3 regions of the Cobetia sp. BL01 genome follow, and region 3 is predicted to be linked to each of the others. Evidence: predicted binding sites of a transcription regulator. Region 3 holds the regulator's gene; each other region holds the start of a gene.
What was found. The regulator PhoB, encoded in region 3, activates phosphate uptake and scavenging genes when phosphate is short. The targets are predictions, from matches to a motif close to TGTCATANNNNTGTCANA.
Positions count from the first base shown of each region.

Region 1: the regulator PhoB is predicted to act here: its motif matches at 3,144-3,161, upstream of ACZYGA_RS12860 (putative 2-aminoethylphosphonate ABC transporter substrate-binding protein).
Region 2: the regulator PhoB is predicted to act here: its motif matches at 2,099-2,116, upstream of ACZYGA_RS13320 (bifunctional 2',3'-cyclic-nucleotide 2'-phosphodiesterase/3'-nucleotidase).

Region 1 is NZ_JBVBEE010000007.1:46,072-51,383, reverse strand. It holds gene ACZYGA_RS12870 (putative 2-aminoethylphosphonate ABC transporter permease subunit) at 1-757, opposite strand, end outside; gene ACZYGA_RS12865 (putative 2-aminoethylphosphonate ABC transporter ATP-binding protein) at 757-1,980, opposite strand; gene ACZYGA_RS12860 (putative 2-aminoethylphosphonate ABC transporter substrate-binding protein) at 2,079-3,074, opposite strand; gene ACZYGA_RS12855 (UTRA domain-containing protein) at 3,220-3,933, opposite strand; gene ACZYGA_RS12850 (putative quinol monooxygenase) at 4,269-4,901, opposite strand; partial or broken gene ACZYGA_RS12845 (PAAR domain-containing protein) at 5,198-5,312, opposite strand, start outside.
Region 2 is NZ_JBVBEE010000007.1:141,569-146,880, reverse strand. It holds gene ACZYGA_RS13320 (bifunctional 2',3'-cyclic-nucleotide 2'-phosphodiesterase/3'-nucleotidase) at 49-2,013, opposite strand; gene ACZYGA_RS13315 (MFS transporter) at 2,154-3,383, opposite strand; gene ACZYGA_RS13310 (helix-turn-helix domain-containing protein) at 3,540-4,457, shown strand; gene ACZYGA_RS13305 (TIGR02450 family Trp-rich protein) at 4,546-4,764, shown strand; gene ACZYGA_RS13300 (pyridoxal phosphate-dependent aminotransferase) at 4,873-5,312, opposite strand, start outside.
Region 3 is NZ_JBVBEE010000005.1:85,481-90,792, reverse strand. It holds gene phoR (phosphate regulon sensor histidine kinase PhoR) at 1-1,184, opposite strand, end outside; gene phoB (phosphate regulon transcriptional regulator PhoB) at 1,192-1,881, opposite strand; gene ubiA (4-hydroxybenzoate octaprenyltransferase) at 2,109-2,990, opposite strand; gene ACZYGA_RS11010 (chorismate--pyruvate lyase family protein) at 3,021-3,668, opposite strand; gene ACZYGA_RS11005 (NAD(P)/FAD-dependent oxidoreductase) at 3,820-5,004, shown strand; gene ACZYGA_RS11000 (HU family DNA-binding protein) at 5,279-5,312, shown strand, end outside.

The sequences.
Region 1 (5,312 bases), on a different contig from region 3:
CCACCGCGCCCATCTGGAAGTTCTGCTGCCCCACCACCTGACGATAGACATCGGTGGCCAGCACACTGAACTGCCCGCCGATGATCTTCGGCACGCCGAAATCGGTGATCGCCAGTGTGAAGGCCACGAAGGCACAGGAGATGATGCCGTAGCGCGCCCCCGGCAAGGTGATGGTCAGAAAGCTGCGCCATTTGGGCGTTCCCAGCGCATCCGCGGCTTCATAGAGACGGGCATCGCTGTTACTGAGCGCCGTCATCATGATCATCAGCGCATGCGGGAAGATCCAGAAGGTCATGCCCATCACGATGCCGATGGGGCCGTAGATGCTCTCCCCCAGCAACGCTTCCTTGAACCAGCCCTGATTGCCGAACAGATACACCAGACTGATGGCTGGCAGCAGTGACGGTGCCAGTAGCGGCAGGATGGACAGCATGCGGAAGACGCGCTTGCCCGGCATGCAGGTGCGGGTGATGCCGTACGCGCACAGGAACGCCAGACTCACCACCGTCAGGGTACTGATCAGCGCGATGCTGACGGAATTGATGATCGAGCCGACCAGCGCCGGCGTCTGCACATAGCGCGCGAAGTTGGCCAGGCCGACGAAGTCGCCGCTGCGGTCCTGCACGCTCTTGATCAGCATGGTGGCCAGCGGCAACAGCAGCCCGATGACCAGCAGCGCCAGGGCCAGCAGCAACATCAACAGACGCAAGCCGGACTCGCCTGACAGCCTTCCCGACAAGGGCAATGCACGCGCCATCATGCCTGCGCCTCCACCAGCGGGTACAGGCGGATCGCCTCGGACGGCAGACGCACACCCACCCGGGCACCGACCCGCACGCCCAGTGACTCACTGTCCTTGAGCGCCACATCCGCCGACAGTGTCTGCCCACAGCCCTCAAGCGTCAGAGTGATACGCAGGAAGGCGCCGAGAAACTCGACGTGCTCCACCTGCGCCGGCAGCCCCTCACCCACTGCGCACAGCGAGACGGCTTCCGGGCGAATGGCCAGACGCGCCTGATCCAGCCCCTCAAGATCATGCGCCGCGCATTCCAGACGCTGCTGACCCAGACGCAGAGTACTGGCGTTCTCAGGACAGCATTGCAGGAAGTTCATGCTGCCGATGAATTCGGCCACGAAGGCGCTCGCCGGCTGACGATAGATCTCGGCGGGGGTGCCGATCTGCTCGATCACACCATGGTTCATCACCACGATGCGGTCCGCCATGGCCAGGGCCTCTTCCTGGTCGTGGGTCACCATGATGGTGGTGACGCCCAGCCGAGCCTGCAGCGCCTTGATCTGACTGCGCAGATGCAGGCGTACGCGCGCATCCAGTGCTGAAAGCGGCTCATCGAGCAACAGCAGCCCCGGCTCGGTCGCCAGTGCCCGCGCCAGTGCCACGCGTTGCTGCTGGCCCCCGGACAGGGCCGCCGGATACTTGCCTTCACTGCCGGCCAGGTCCACTAGGGTGAGCAGCTCCGTCACGCGCCGGCGCATCGCGTCACGCGCATCGCGCCGATTGCGTAGCCCATAGGCCACGTTGTCGAACACCGTGAGATTGGGGAACAGCGCATAGGACTGGAAGACGATGCCGAAGTCGCGCGCCTGCGGCGGCAGCCGCGAGATGTCCTGGCCGCGCTGGTGGATGGTGCCTTCGCTCTGCGGCGCAAGCCCGGCGATGGCGCGCAGCAAGGTGGTCTTGCCACAGCCGGAGGGGCCGAGGAAGCACACGAACTCGCCTTCGCGGATCGCGAGGTCGATCTCGCTCAGGGCCGTGAACTGGCCATAGCGCTTGGTGAGGCCGCTGATCTTGAGGTGGATGCTATCTGACGACGCAGAACGCGAGATGGGTGCCTGAGGCGCTGCGTCACCCGCAGGTGCCCGGGCTGCAGGGCCGGAGGCCGCGCGAGGCGAGGCGCCGGCAGTCGCTGGCAGCGCTTGACGCGAGGCGTGATGACGCGGGGGTGCGGTCACAAGAGACATGCGAGAAACTCCCGGCCCCGGCGCAAGGCGCCGGGGCAATGACGAAGGTGGCTGGGCGTGACTTACTGACTGTCGGACTTGCCGTCGTAACGGCGCTGCTATTCGGCGAGCACTGCATCCCGCTGGTTGGCCGCCTTGGCAACGTCAGTCTCGATCATCATCTCAGTGATATTGGCCGGATAATGCTCGATCGGCTTGGCCACCCCCGGATAGGCCACGACCGCATAGCCTTCGTTGTAGAGTTCATTGGCCGGCTTGGACACTGCCCAATCCATCAGTGTCTGCGCCGCCTCACGCTTGTCGGTGCCCTTCATGATCGCCGCGGCTTCCATGTCCCAGCCCAGCCCTTCCTCGGGGAAGACCAGGTCCACCGGTGCGCCCTGTGCCTTGAGGCGCGCGCCTCGGAAGGCGAAGGACACACCGACCACGGCCTCGCCGGAACCGGCCAGGTTGCAGGGCGCGGAGCCTGAGTGGGTGTAGCGGGCGATATTGTCGTGCAGGCGGTCCATGTACTCCCAGCCGCCCTCGTCACCCCACAGCTGCAACCAGCTGGCGACATCCAGATAGCCGGTACCGGAAGAACTCGGGTTGGGCATGATCACGTGGCCCTTGAACTCGGGACGCGTGAGGTCTTCCCAAGACGTCGGCTTGGGCACTCCCAGTCGCTCACCTTCGACGGTGTTGTAGCAGAGCGAGGCGACCCAGGCGTCCATTCCGACCCAGGACGGGTCCTGGCCATCACGGTAGGCGGGGTCGACGAACTTGGTATCCAGCGCCTCGACTCCCTTGGGGGCATAACGCGACAGCATGCCTTCCTTCTCGAGCACCAGCAGGCTGGTCGCGGCCAGGCCCCACACCACATCCGCCTGCGGGTTGTCCTTCTCGGCCAGCAATCGTGCGGTGATCACGCCCGTGGAGTCGCGTACCCATTTGATGTCGATATCCGGATGCGCCTGCTGGAAGCGCTCGGCATATTTCTGCAGATCATCGGACTCCACCGCGGTATAGACGGTGAGCTCGGTGGCCGCCTGGGCATTGAGGGAAACGACTAGACCAACGGCACTGGCCAGCAAGGAACGGGTCAAGAAGGACATCGGGACTCTCCAACGCTTGGAATGAATGGCTCTCGCCATCTGGTATATACCAAGAGTATGGGCGGGCCGAATGACACCCCCGTGACAGTCAGTTGAAGGCCCAGTGAAACAGTGTTACCTCATATAGTGTCCCTGCAGCGCGGGTTCAGGGCTTGTTCTTGAGCGTGACGGTGATGCACAGCGCATTGTGCAGCCAGCGCTCTTCGTCATAGCCGATGGGACGATGCTGCTCATCGAAGGTAGCGCGACGTACGGTCAGACCGGAACTACCCATGGCGACCCCCAGCTCCCGGGCGGCCTGCTCCCCCAGCGACTCGGAGTAGAAGCGCAGCTCACGGTGGGCCAGCGTCAGGCCATAGCGCCCGCGCAGCTCCGCCCACAGTGACACCCCGAACTGGCCCTCCTCGAGCAGTCCCGGGGCACGCTCCGGCACCACCCACATCGACTCGCTGAGCACGGCGCGCTCATCCACGAAACGCCGGCGGCGAATATGATAGAGCGGTGTCTGGGCCGCCAGGCCCAGCGCTTGCGCAGCCGGTGGATAGGCCTGAACATCGGTCAGCAGCACTTCCGTCCGTGGCCGCCGCCCCTGCGCCGTCACATAGTCATTGAAGCCGGAGTCACGCGTGGGGTCGTAATCCAGCCGCGGCGGCGACACGAACCACCCACGCCGATTGCTGCGATGAATGCGCCCTTCTCCCTCCAGCTGCCCCAACGCCTGACGCAACGTCACGCGCGTGGTATCGAAGCGCTCGGCCAGCACGCGTTCCGAGGGCAATCGCCTATCTTCAAAGGCATCAGGGTCCTTCAGCTGTTCGCGCAGGCGATCGGTAAGGTGGAGGTAATACGCATCACTCATGACGAGGGGTCCTGACCAAAGATGAAGGGGTTGCCACTACCGGGTAATAACACGGCGCCGCTTGCCCCGCCGGCGAAGAAAATGCCCGGGACTCTGCGCCGCCAAACGGCTGGACGCTCCAGAAACTATCACATTCGCGTGACTCGCACTGGCCTGCCAGCTTACGTACCGCTGGCGCTGCAGGGTTTCATGACAGCCGCCTGGTTGAGCTCACAGGCGTGGATGGCGGTGGGATGACACGCTGATGTTCAAGGAGGGGGTGAACGCACAATGCGCAGCCTCTAAAGACTGCGCATCGCATGGGTAAACAGGAAACGAATGACCGGCGGGAGAACTCAGAACTCGCTGACGATATTCAGGTACTGCTGCATGTCCCCGACCATGGCCTGCTCCAAGAGCTTGCCTGTCTCGATGGCATAGGGCTGCTGGAAGTGAATGTCCCACAGGTCTGACTCCGTGCGCCAATGCTCGTATATCACCAGCGTGTCGTCCTGCCCGTCGATGGTATACAGATCAAACACGAGATTGCCCGGCTCCTCACTGCGCGTCTTCGCCACATGCGTGGTGAATTGCTGCAGCAATCGAGCGCGATATTCTTCCTTGATCTTGAAGATGAAGAAGATACTGAATACCTCATCTTCCGGCTGCACGTGCCTGGGGTTCGCCTCATGCAATGGCGCCGGGTCAGTATCGTTCAAGGGCATCACCTCGAATGGCGATGCCAACGCCGTGTCAGCCAGTTTCAGCAGGGCTTGCGCGTATGGCTGATTCACATGTGCCTGATGAGCTTCGGCGCTTGCCCAGCGCTCGTAGGCGAAGATGGTGGTGGGAGAATCCTTGGCCGCGAAGAAACGCATTTCCAGCATCTCCGGTTCAGCCGCTGAGCCCAGCTTGTTGTCAGCCAAGGCCTGCTTGAAGGTAGCGAGTTGTTCGGGCTTGACGTCAAATTTCACGATCAAGGTGAGCATGGAGATGCCCCTTATAGTCAGTGGTTGTCATAGGCCCAACGGCAAGAGCTGTTACGTCACGTGGCAGCAGGTCTGTCTCGGGAAGTGACTGACACTATCTCTCGCTGCCTGGCTGAAAAACCCGCGGCGCAGAGAAAGACTTTCAATGAAACCTTGAACGTGAATACAGCCCCTTCCTCTGCAATGCGCCGCTTGAAACAAGAGACTGCGGCCTCACGCAGATTCAGAACGAAAGATCCCGCAGGCAGGGCTACAGGATCAACGAATACAGACAACTCATCGACCAGCTCACGTCCTCATCCCAGGCCCTGCTTGCCACTCGCGGCAGAGATCAGCGCCGCCCCACATGACGTGTGACAGCCGTGAAACGCTACCGGCTTGCCATTCAAGCTGATGGTGGGATGCCCCTAG
Region 2 (5,312 bases), on a different contig from region 3:
ACCTGAATCCAGGCCAATAACTACGTGCTCAACAATGAGCTGCCTCGGCTATCGCATCCGGTCCAGCCCGACGCGATAGCGGGCAAAGCCCATCTCGTCCTGATCTACCAGCGTCATCGGATAGACCGCCTGGGCATCGATGAACTGCTGCGCATCCTCGCCGGGGGCGGTGGTGAAGCGAATGTCCAGCGGGGTGTCCGTGTCGATCGCGGCCAGACGCCAGTTGTGATCCGCCGCAGGGTCCACCGCGCCCTGCTGCTGCGTCTGTCGCGAGATGTACTGGGCCAGAATGCTGCGATTCTCGTCCGGTGACGCGAAGGCGACATGCGACTCTCCGGTGCCGGGGAAGTCCTCGCCGTAGGCGCGATAGTTGTTGGTCGCGAGCAGGAAGACATCGTCGTCCTTGACCGGCTCGCCCTCGTAGGCAAGCCCCTGGATACGGTGGGTATCGGAGTCGATCAGCGCGCAATTGCCGTCATAACGCGCCGGCTGCGTGACATCCACCTGATACTCGACGCCGTCGATCACATCGAAGTTGTAGCTGCGGAAACCTTCCCAGTTGATCAGGGGCTGGGGCGTGGCGAGATTCGGGTCAATGCGATGGAACTGCCCGGCACTGCACTCTAGCCATTCCCGCACTTCCTTGCCGGTAACCTTGAGCGCCACCAGCGTATTCGGATAGAGATAGAGGTCGGCGGCATTGCGGAAGCTCAGCTCGCCGGCCTCCATCTCGGTGAACTGGGTCGGGTCATTGTGACGGCCACCGACCTTGAACGGCGCGGCTGCCGAGAGAATCGGCAAACCTTCCAGGTCCGGGTCGCCTTCGACGAAGCGTTTGACGTAATCAGCCTGGGCACGATTGACGATCTGGATCGTCGGGTCGTCCTGCACCAGCGCCAGATAGCTCTTCATCGCCGCACTGGCGCGACCGATGCTGCGGTTGACGTACTCCCGCGTGGCGCCGTGCTCATGCTCGACCAACGCCGCCAGTTCGGCATCTTCCCCCACCTGCGCCTCGCCACCCACCTGAATCGGGCGTGCCTCTGTCTGGCCACTTACCACCCGCCACTGGCCCGAGTCATTGCTCAGTTCGAGATCCATCACGCCCACATGGCTGCCCCAATGCCCCGGCATCATCGCCGGCACCCCATTGAGGGTGCCCTTGGCGATATCGGCCCCCGGCACCTCAGCAAATTCCTCGCTGGGGAAGACCGCATGGGCATGCCCGAAGGCGATGCCATCGATGCCTTCCACCTGCGAAAGGTAATACACCGAATTCTCGGCCATCACCCGGTAAGGGTCAGTCGAGATGCCGGAGTGTGGGATGGCGATCACCACATCCGCGCCCGCCCGGCGCATCTCGGGTACCCAGCGCCTGGCGCTCTCGGTGATGTCCTCGGCCGTCAGGCGGCCCTTGAGGTGCTTGCGATCCCAGGTCATCACCTGCGGCGGCGCAAAGCCGATATAGCCGACCTTCACTGTCTGAGCGTTGCCCTCACTGTCGGTGAAGGCATGGGGGGTGATCTGATAAGGCGTGAAGTACGGCTCGCCGGTCGTGGCGTCCAGCAGATTGGCGTTCACATAGGGGAACTGCGCGCCGGAAAGCGCCCGTTCGAGATACTCGAGCCCGTAATTGAACTCATGATTGCCGATGTTGCCGACATCGTAATCCAGCTGATTCATGACCTTGTAGGCCGGGAAGACATCACCCTCCTCGAGACCTTCCGCCGCCATGTAATCGCCCATCGGGCTGCCCTGAATGAGATCTCCGTTGTCCAGCAGCACGCTGTTGACCACCTCGGAACGCGCCTGCTGGATCAGGCTCGCCGCCCGCACCAGGCCGATGCGCACGCTGGGACGATCCTTGTAATAGTCGTAATCCATCACGTTGGCGTGGATGTCGGTGGTCTCGATCACGCGCAGTGACAGCGTCGCGGCATTGGCTGGCTGAGCGATCATCACGATACCCCCAATGCTGGCCAGACCGAGGATGGCTGCCCGCAGGCGACGCATTGCACACGGACGCCGAGTGTTCCCCGCAGCCTCTTTGGTACCAGAGGCCGGCTGACCTTTCCTTCCGGATGATGCATTCGCCATCTCTCACTTCCTTGTCATGGGGGGATGTTCCTGTAGCCCTTCAGGGCAACGCTCCATTATTCAGATGCCGACGCCTCAGGCAACTGGCGGTCCCTGCCCGCCAGCCAGCCGATCCCCGCCATCAGCACACTGAGGGAGGCACACACCATCAATGCCAGCTGCCAGTCACCCTGCCGATCGTAGAGCGCCCCGATCAACGGCGGCCCCATGGCCGCGAGCAGATAGCCCAGGGTCTGCGCCATGCTCGACAGCGACGCCGATTGCATGGCATCGCGCGCTCTGAGCCCCATGAACGACAGGGCGAGAATGAAGCTGGCACCGGAGCCCGCGCCCAGCAACAGCACCCACACCAGCGCCCACCCCGGCATCAGCCACAGCCCGATGAACCCTGCCAGCGACATGCAGGGCGTCGCGAAGGCGATCAGGCGTTGATCCTTCAGGCGCGGCATCAGAGGCACCAGAATCAGCCCCGGCAAGGCTGAGGCCAACTGCAGCAGGCCATGCAACGATCCCGCCTTTTCCGGGGAAAAGCCGTTGTCCGCCAGCATGCTCGGCAGCCAGCTGTTGACGGTATAGAACAGCAGCGAATTGATCCCCATGAACAGCGTCACCTGCCAGGCCAGTGGCGAGCGCCACACGGCTGCCTGACGCACCGGACCCGCGGCACCCTTCTCGACTTCCTTCGCCGCCGGCAGGGAGCGATGTGACAACTGTGGCCACCACATCACCATCGTCATCAATGGCAGGATGACCACGATGAGCATCGCGAATTGCCAGCCATCCGGACTGTCCTGCGCCAGCGGCACCATCACCGCCGAGGCGATGGCGGCCATGATGCCCATGGTCAGCACATAGCAGGAGGTCAGCAGCGCGATGTGTCGGGGAAAGCTGCGTTTGACCAGACTGGGCAACAGCACATTGCCCACCGCGATGCCCGCCCCGATCAAGGCGATCCCCACATAGAGCGCCAGCGTGTTGCCCTGCACCCGCAGCACGATGCCGGCGGCGATCGCCAGCAAGGCAAGGAAGACACTGCGCTCAAGCCCCACATGACGTGCGAGACGGGGTACCCAGGGGGACACCACGACGAACGCCAACAGCGGCAGAATCATCAGCAACCCTGCCGCCGTGGCATTGAAGCCCAGCGCCGCCTGCAGCCGCTCAAGCAACGGTGCGATACTGGTAAAGGGCGCACGCAGATTCATGGCAATCATCAGGATGCCGGCGATCAACACGGCAGGATGGCTCAATCGCCGAACAGGAGAAGAGTGGCAGAGTTCAGTCATGAGACGCTCGCAGCGAACTTGGAACGGACAGATAGCGGGACGACACATCAGAGGTGAATTCCCGCGCAGATTAACGATAGCGTAATCGCCAATATCGCTGCAGAATTGAGCCATCATGACATCAGATACCTGAAATCGGACAATCTGCGAGCCGACATGCCAGCCACCTCCTCTAGGACCTCCGCGACGCCGATTTCCCTTGCCACGCGAGACGCAACCTCATCGTCGGGAGTCGCCAGCGGTCACTCCTCCGTGCCCTTCTCCAGCAGCGTCTGCGAACATGACCCGGACATCTACGAGATTCCGGCCAGCGCCCTGCATGTGGATACCGGACAACAGGTGATGGAAGTCCCGATCCACCAGCATCGCAAGGGACAGCTGGTCATCGCCCTGCATGGCGTCGTGACCAGCCGCGTGCCGGAAGGGCTGTGGATGGTGCCGCCGCACAGCGGCGTCTGGATTCCCGGCAACCTGCCCCACAGCAACCACCTGACCCGTGGCGGCCGCGTGTGCCACCTGTTCATCGAGCCCGGAGCGCTTGAGATGCCGAGCCACAGCTGTACGCTGTCGATCTCGCCCCTGTTGCGTGAGCTGGTGCTGCGTCTGGCGGAGCTGCCCCAGCCATATCCTGAACAGGGGCCGACAGCGCGGCTGGTCGATGTCCTGCTGGAAGAACTGGCCTGCATGCCCAGCGAACGTCTGCATCTGCCCTTGCCTGAAGACCCGCGGCTGACCCGCATCAGCGATGCCCTGATCAAGACACCGGATGATCGGCGCACCCTGGCCGAGTGGGCGAGCGAACTGGCGATGAGCGAACGCACCCTCGCCCGGCTTATCCAGCGTGACACCGGCTTGAGCTTCAGCCGCTGGCGCCAGCAACTGCACCTGGTGGTGGCGATTCGCCTGCTGGCCGAAGGCATGAGCGTGCAGCGCGTCTCGGAAGACGTCGGCTATCAGTCAGTCAACGCCTTCATCAGCATGTTCAAGAAACTGCTCGGGACCACGCCCGCGCGCTACCTGCAGGAGCGCGAGCAACGCCGCTCGGGCAGTGAGCGGCCTCAAGAAGTGACTTGAGGGTCAGATTCATCCTCCCGTTACCCCAGTTCAGATACCTTCCCCTGTTCCTCATTTTCCCTTTTCCTTTTTACCGACGAGACATTGCATGAACCGCATCAACCCCGAGAAACTGTTGCAGAGCAAATGGACCGCCGTGACCCCCAGGAATCGTGAGCGACATTTCATCGTCACGCGCGTGATTCGTGATGATCAGGATGAGCATGTGGTCGAGGTCGTGTTGCAGGCGGTGCTGACACATCGCGATCACGTGCTGGGCTGGCGTGAGCTGAAGCAGGACGATGTCTGGCAGATGGGCTGGAAATGATTTCCTGAAATGAGCATCGCTGAACGCACAAACGCCGCTCATGAGCGGCGTTTGTGCGTGAACCTGCACGAAATTGAGCGAAAGACTGTGCATGGCCGAAGTCGCGCCTCAGACGATGACCTCCCCTTCCAGCTGATCACACAGTGTCGCCATGCGCTGCACGGCTTCCAGCAGGGTGTCATCCGGCACGGTGAGGGCAACACGTACCAGTGGCCTTCCGCAGTCGCCGAAGACACTGCCGGGCATTACCGCGACCTGCTGCCGTTCCAGCAGCCGCCAGGCGAACTGCTCACCGTCCAGGCCGGTGCGTGAGACATCGACCATCAGGAACATGCCACCCTGGGGCAGGCTGGAGGACAGCTGCGGGATGGCCGCCAGCGCCTCATGGACCAGACGCGCGCGGCGCCCGAGTGATTCGCGAAGACGCTCGGTGGTATCGAAATCCCCGCGCAGCGCGGCCTCGGTCATGTCGGCGATGAAGGGCTGGTTGCCGAACAGCATGGTCTCCGAGACAGGCAACAGCCGGCGGCAGAATTCCGCTGAGCCGA
Region 3 (5,312 bases):
TTGACGATGGCCAGCCCCAGCCCGGTGCCACCAGTGGCGGTGCTGCGTCCCTTGTCGATGCGATAGAAGCGCTCCGTCAGGCGCGGTAGATGCACGGGATCAATGCCGTCACCGTCATCCTCCACCTCGACCATCACGCCCTCGCTGGTGCTCTGGCAGCGCAGCGTGATGTGGCAGTCTTCCGGCGTGTAACGCACCGCATTGAAGACCAGATTCGAGATCGCGCTTCTCAGCTCCTGCTCCTCACCCATCAGGGCCAGTCCGGGCTCGACCTCCACCGTGATGACATGCCGCTCCTTCGAGAGGCCTTCGGCATCTTCCCGGATACGTGTCAGCAGCTGTGCCATGTCGATGCGACGTCCTTCGCCCGACAGCTCGTCGGTCTCCAGGCGCGACAGGGTCAGCAGATCCTCGACGAGGTGCTGCATGCGGTCGGTCTGACTCTGCATCTGTCCCAGGCCACGCTGCCAGCGCGGGGGCAGGTCATCGGCATAGTCGGAATAGGTCTCGAGGTAGCCGGCCAGTACCGTCAGCGGCGTGCGCAGCTCATGGGAGACATTGGCCACGAAATCGCGGCGCATTTCCTCGAGACGGTAGAGACGGGTGACATCGCGCACCATCACCAGGCGCTCGTTGTCACCGAACAGGGTGATGGAGATCTGCAGGGTCAGGTTGTCGGAGAGCGGCGATTGCAGGGTCAGCGGCTCACGATAGGCCAGCCGATTGAAGTAATCGATGAACACGGGGTCACGCAGATAGTTGGTGACGTGCTGGCCGCGGTCGTGACTGGCCTTGAGGCCGATCAACTGCTCGGCAGCGCTGTTCCACCACTCCATGTCGCCGTGATTGTCGAGCATCACCAGGCCATCGCGCATCGCTTCCGAGGATTCCTGGATGCGGTTGAGGATACTGCGCAGTCGCTCCTGCGCCTGACGCTGACCCTTCTGGTAGCGATACAGACGATCGAGCAGATCCCCCCAGACGCCATCGCCGGGCGGCGGCTCTTCATGGGGGTTGGTGATCAGCCAGGTGTAGAGGCTCTTGAGGTGCTTGAGATGGACGAACAGGTACAGCGCCAGCCCCAGCGCCAGGCCCCAGCCCAGCAGGCCGAGCAGTCCGCCGACCAGCCCGAAGCCGCCCGCCAGATAGCCCAGCCGCCATAGCTCGTTCGTCCAGTAGCGCATCCGCGTCTCAGGCCTGGGCGCTGAAGCGATAACCGGTACCGCGGACGGTCTGGATCAAGTGCTGATGCCCCTCGCCCAGCGCCTTGCGCAGACGACGAATGTGCACGTCCACGGTACGTTCCTCGACATAGACATTGCCGCCCCAGACCTGATCCAGCAGCTGGCTGCGGGTGTAGGCGCGCTCCTGATGGGTCATGAAGAACTGCAGCAGGCGGTATTCGGTGGGGCCGACCTCCAGGGAGTTGCCGTGTGCGGTCACGCGGTGGCTGGCGGGGTCGAGCATCAGACCCTCGACTTCCACCGACTCCTCGACGCCCTTGGGCGTGGTGCGGCGCAGCACGGCCTTGAGGCGTGCCACCAGCTCGCGTGGCGAGAAGGGCTTGGTGATGTAATCGTCCGCCCCGGCCTCGAGCCCCTGGATCTTGTTGTCTTCCTCGCCCTTGGCGGTGAGCAGGATGATCGGCAGCTCCGCGGTGGTCTCGTCACGCTTGAGGCGGCGCGCCAGTTCCAGCCCGCTGGTGCCGGGCATCATCCAGTCCAGCAACAGCAGATCGGGCTTTTCATCGACGACGATGGCGTGGGCGTCCTGGGCATTGTCGGCCTCCAGCACGCGGTAATCCGCCATTTCCAGGGCGACGGCGATCATCTCGCGTATCGAGGATTCGTCGTCGACAATCAGTACGGTCTTGGAGCTCATCGCTAGATCCCATGCAGCAGTCGGCGCACGCGCCAGAATGACAAGTCGATGACGATTACAACCTGCTTATATGACAGTGAGATGACAATCGCCAGCTTGGCAGCTTGCCGCCCGGCTTGCCAGCGAGTCCCTCAACTCTCTCAAGGCGTGAATGCCACGCCTCGCCGCATGAGGAAGATCGCTGGCAGATCGGATGAGGACTCGGGCCCATTGGCCGGAAAGAGGGGTCAGGCAGCTGGCCAGGTCGCCAGCGCGATGCCCGCGAAGATCAGCAGGCCGGACCAGTGGTTGTTGAGAAATGCCTGGAAGCAGGGGCCACGCTCCCGCTCGCGAATCAGGCGCTGCTGCCAGACGAAGGTCACGGCCGCCGCGGCCAGCCCCAGCCAGTAGAAGATGCCCAGTGCCAGGTGCAGGCCGATGCCGATCAACACCGCCAGCATGCCCAGCTGCAGCAGACCGATCATCAGCGTGTCGGCGCGGCCGAACAGCACGGCGGTGGACTTGATGCCGACCTTGAGGTCGTCATTGCGATCGACCATCGCATAGGCGGTGTCGTAGGCCACCGTCCACATCAGATTGGCCGCGAACAGCCACCAGCCATAGGTCGGCACCTCCTCAAGCGTCGCCGCGAAGGCCATCGGAATCGCCCAGCCGAAGGCGGCACCCAGCACCACCTGCGGCAGATGATGGAAGCGCTTCATGAACGGATAGCTGGCCGCCAGCAGCACGGCGACGATCGACAGCAGCACCGTGGTCAGGTTGGTGAAGCACACCAGCACGAAGGCGGCCGCGACCAGCACACCGAACAGGGTCAGCGCCTCGCGCTCCGTGATGCGTCCTGAGGTCAGCGGGCGATCGCGGGTGCGTTCGACATGCTTGTCCCAGTGGCGATCCGCGTAGTCGTTGATCACGCAGCCGGCGGCACGCATCAGATAGACACCAGCCACGAAGATCAGCAGCGTATCGCGGTCCGGTAGCCCATCGGCCGCCAGCCACAGGGCCCAGAGGGTCGGCCACATCAGCAGCCAGGTGCCGATGGGGCGGTCCAGACGAGTCAGGGCGAGGTAATCGGCCAGTTTGGACGGGCGGGAAGCGGATGACGCTGACATCAAGACTCCTGATCGAACGGCAGTGGGGAATCAGAGTTCCAGAGCGTGCTGGAACCGAGGGGTGAAACCTTCCTGGACCAGTACCCGGAAGCGACCGTGCGAGAACATCGAGCGGCGCATCCACAGGCTGGCGGTGCGTGCCAGCGGCTGCGTGCTGGCAAGCCTCAGTGGCGCCCGGCTGACATCGATGGCGCTGCGGGTCAGGTCGGGCTGGCGGAACAGCCAATGGCCCAGCGAGCCTTCTCCGAGCGTCGAAAGACGGTGGCCATGGGCCAGGTCCAGCGCCGCCAGCGAGCGCGCGATCACCCAGGGCTCATCGCCATGACACAGGGCCACTTCGCGCCGCCAGACATGGCGTCGTGGCGCGATACCCAGCATCCGCGCCTCATCACGCCGGGCAGGGCCGGTGTCCTGCAGCAGCAGGCGCACGCGCAGCCCCTGACCATCGAGCATGCGCATGGCGTGATCGAGACGCTGGGTCAGCGAGTCGCTGGAGGACAGCCATGGCCACCAGCCGGCCGGCATGACGCCTTGCAGGCTCGCGGCGGGCTGCCAGTGGCGGCGGACCGCCGAGTCCATCGCTCTCTGGTGAGCGCAGGGAGTGCTGAGTTCCGAGCGAGACATGGCCCGGATGGCGATCTTGCCGGCAAACGCTGCCGAGTGGGAGTGACAGACCACGATGAATTCCCTGTCAGGATGACAAGTGGCGAGTCTAGCACGCCCGAACCGCAAGGCCTGCAGCGTGAGCATGCCCGCGCCAGTGGCAGGCTGGTATGCTGGGGCCCGACTACCCTCTTTTCCTCTCGGATCGATCTCAGGAGATGGCGCCATGCGCGACCCTCGTACCCTTGTCATCATCGGCACCGGCATGGCCGGCATTGGCCTGGCGCGTGCCCTGCGTTCGCGTGACAAGGACAGTCGACTGATCCTGGTCAGTCAGGACAGTGGCCACGATTACGCCAAGCCTCTGCTGTCCACCGCCTTTGCCAAGGGCATGAGCGCCCGGGCATTGGCACGGCAGACCTCCGTGGCCCTGGTGGATGAACTGGACGCCGAGCTGCGCACCCATCAGCGAGTGACGAGCATCGATACCCACGCGCGACAGGTCTGGCTGGGCGAGGAATGCCTGGCCTATGACGAGCTGGTGCTGGCACTCGGTGCCGCGCCGCGGCGACCCTTCCCCATCGATGACTCGGTCGGCTCGCGCGTGATGAGCATCAATGATCTCGATGACTATGCCGCCTTCAGCGCCACGCTGACGGCAGCGCGTGAGGCGGGGGAGAGTGGCCGTGTCGTGATCGTCGGTGCCGGTCTGGTGGGGTGTGAATACGCCAATGACCTGAAAGCCGCAGGACATGAGGTCACCCTGGTCGCGGCGGAAGACACTCCGCTGGATGGCTTGCTTCCCCAGGCGCTCGGCCAGCGACTTGGCAAGGCCTTCGATGCCATCGGCGTGCGTCGGCTGCAAGGCGAGATGGTCGAGACCATCACCGCCGGCAAGGCAACGCAGGCGCCCGTCAGCGTGGTGCTGCAGAGTGGTCATGCGGTGGAGGGCTCGCTGGTGCTGCTGGCCACGGGGCTCGCGCCACGCATCAAGCTGGCACAGGGCGCGGGGTTGAGTGCTGGTGGGGACGGCATCCGCGTCGATCGTCACCTTGCCACCTCCCGGCCGCATGTCTGGGCGCTGGGAGACTGCGCCAGTGTCGAAGGGGTCAATGCCATGTACGTGCAGCCCCTGCAGGCCGCGGCTCGGGTGCTGGCCGCCAATCTGTGCGGCGAGGCGGTCGAGCTCGACTGGAAGGCCTGGCCCGTGCTGGTCAAGACACCGGCGCTGCCCATCGTGGCCTACCCGCCTCGGACGGCCGTGGCGCGCTGGGACATCACGGGCGAGGGAGATGATCTCGATGCACGCGCTCTCGATGCGAACGAACGCTTGATTGGATATGCGTTGACAGGCGCCTCCGTTCGCAGGAAAGTCGAGCTGGCGCGGCAGGCACCGCCGTTGCTAGGCTAGGCGATGCCATGGCCGATGGTCGCAGACCCCTTGAAGCCAGCGTAGTCAGGCACGATAGTGAAGTTTCCGTCACAGAGCGTCAGGCGAGAATCAGGGACGACGTGTTACCGGTGACGTTCACCCCGTGAAAGGGGGACCCGGTATCGCATCGCCCAAGCGCCATGCAATGCCAGCAAGTGCAGCAACATCCGTGCAAGAACAACATTCGTGCAAGAACAACAATGAATCGGCGGCTGAGCCGCCCGTGCAGAATGCCAAACCAGGAGGGCTTTTCATGCGCAAGCCAGAACTCGCTGCGGCCATCGCCG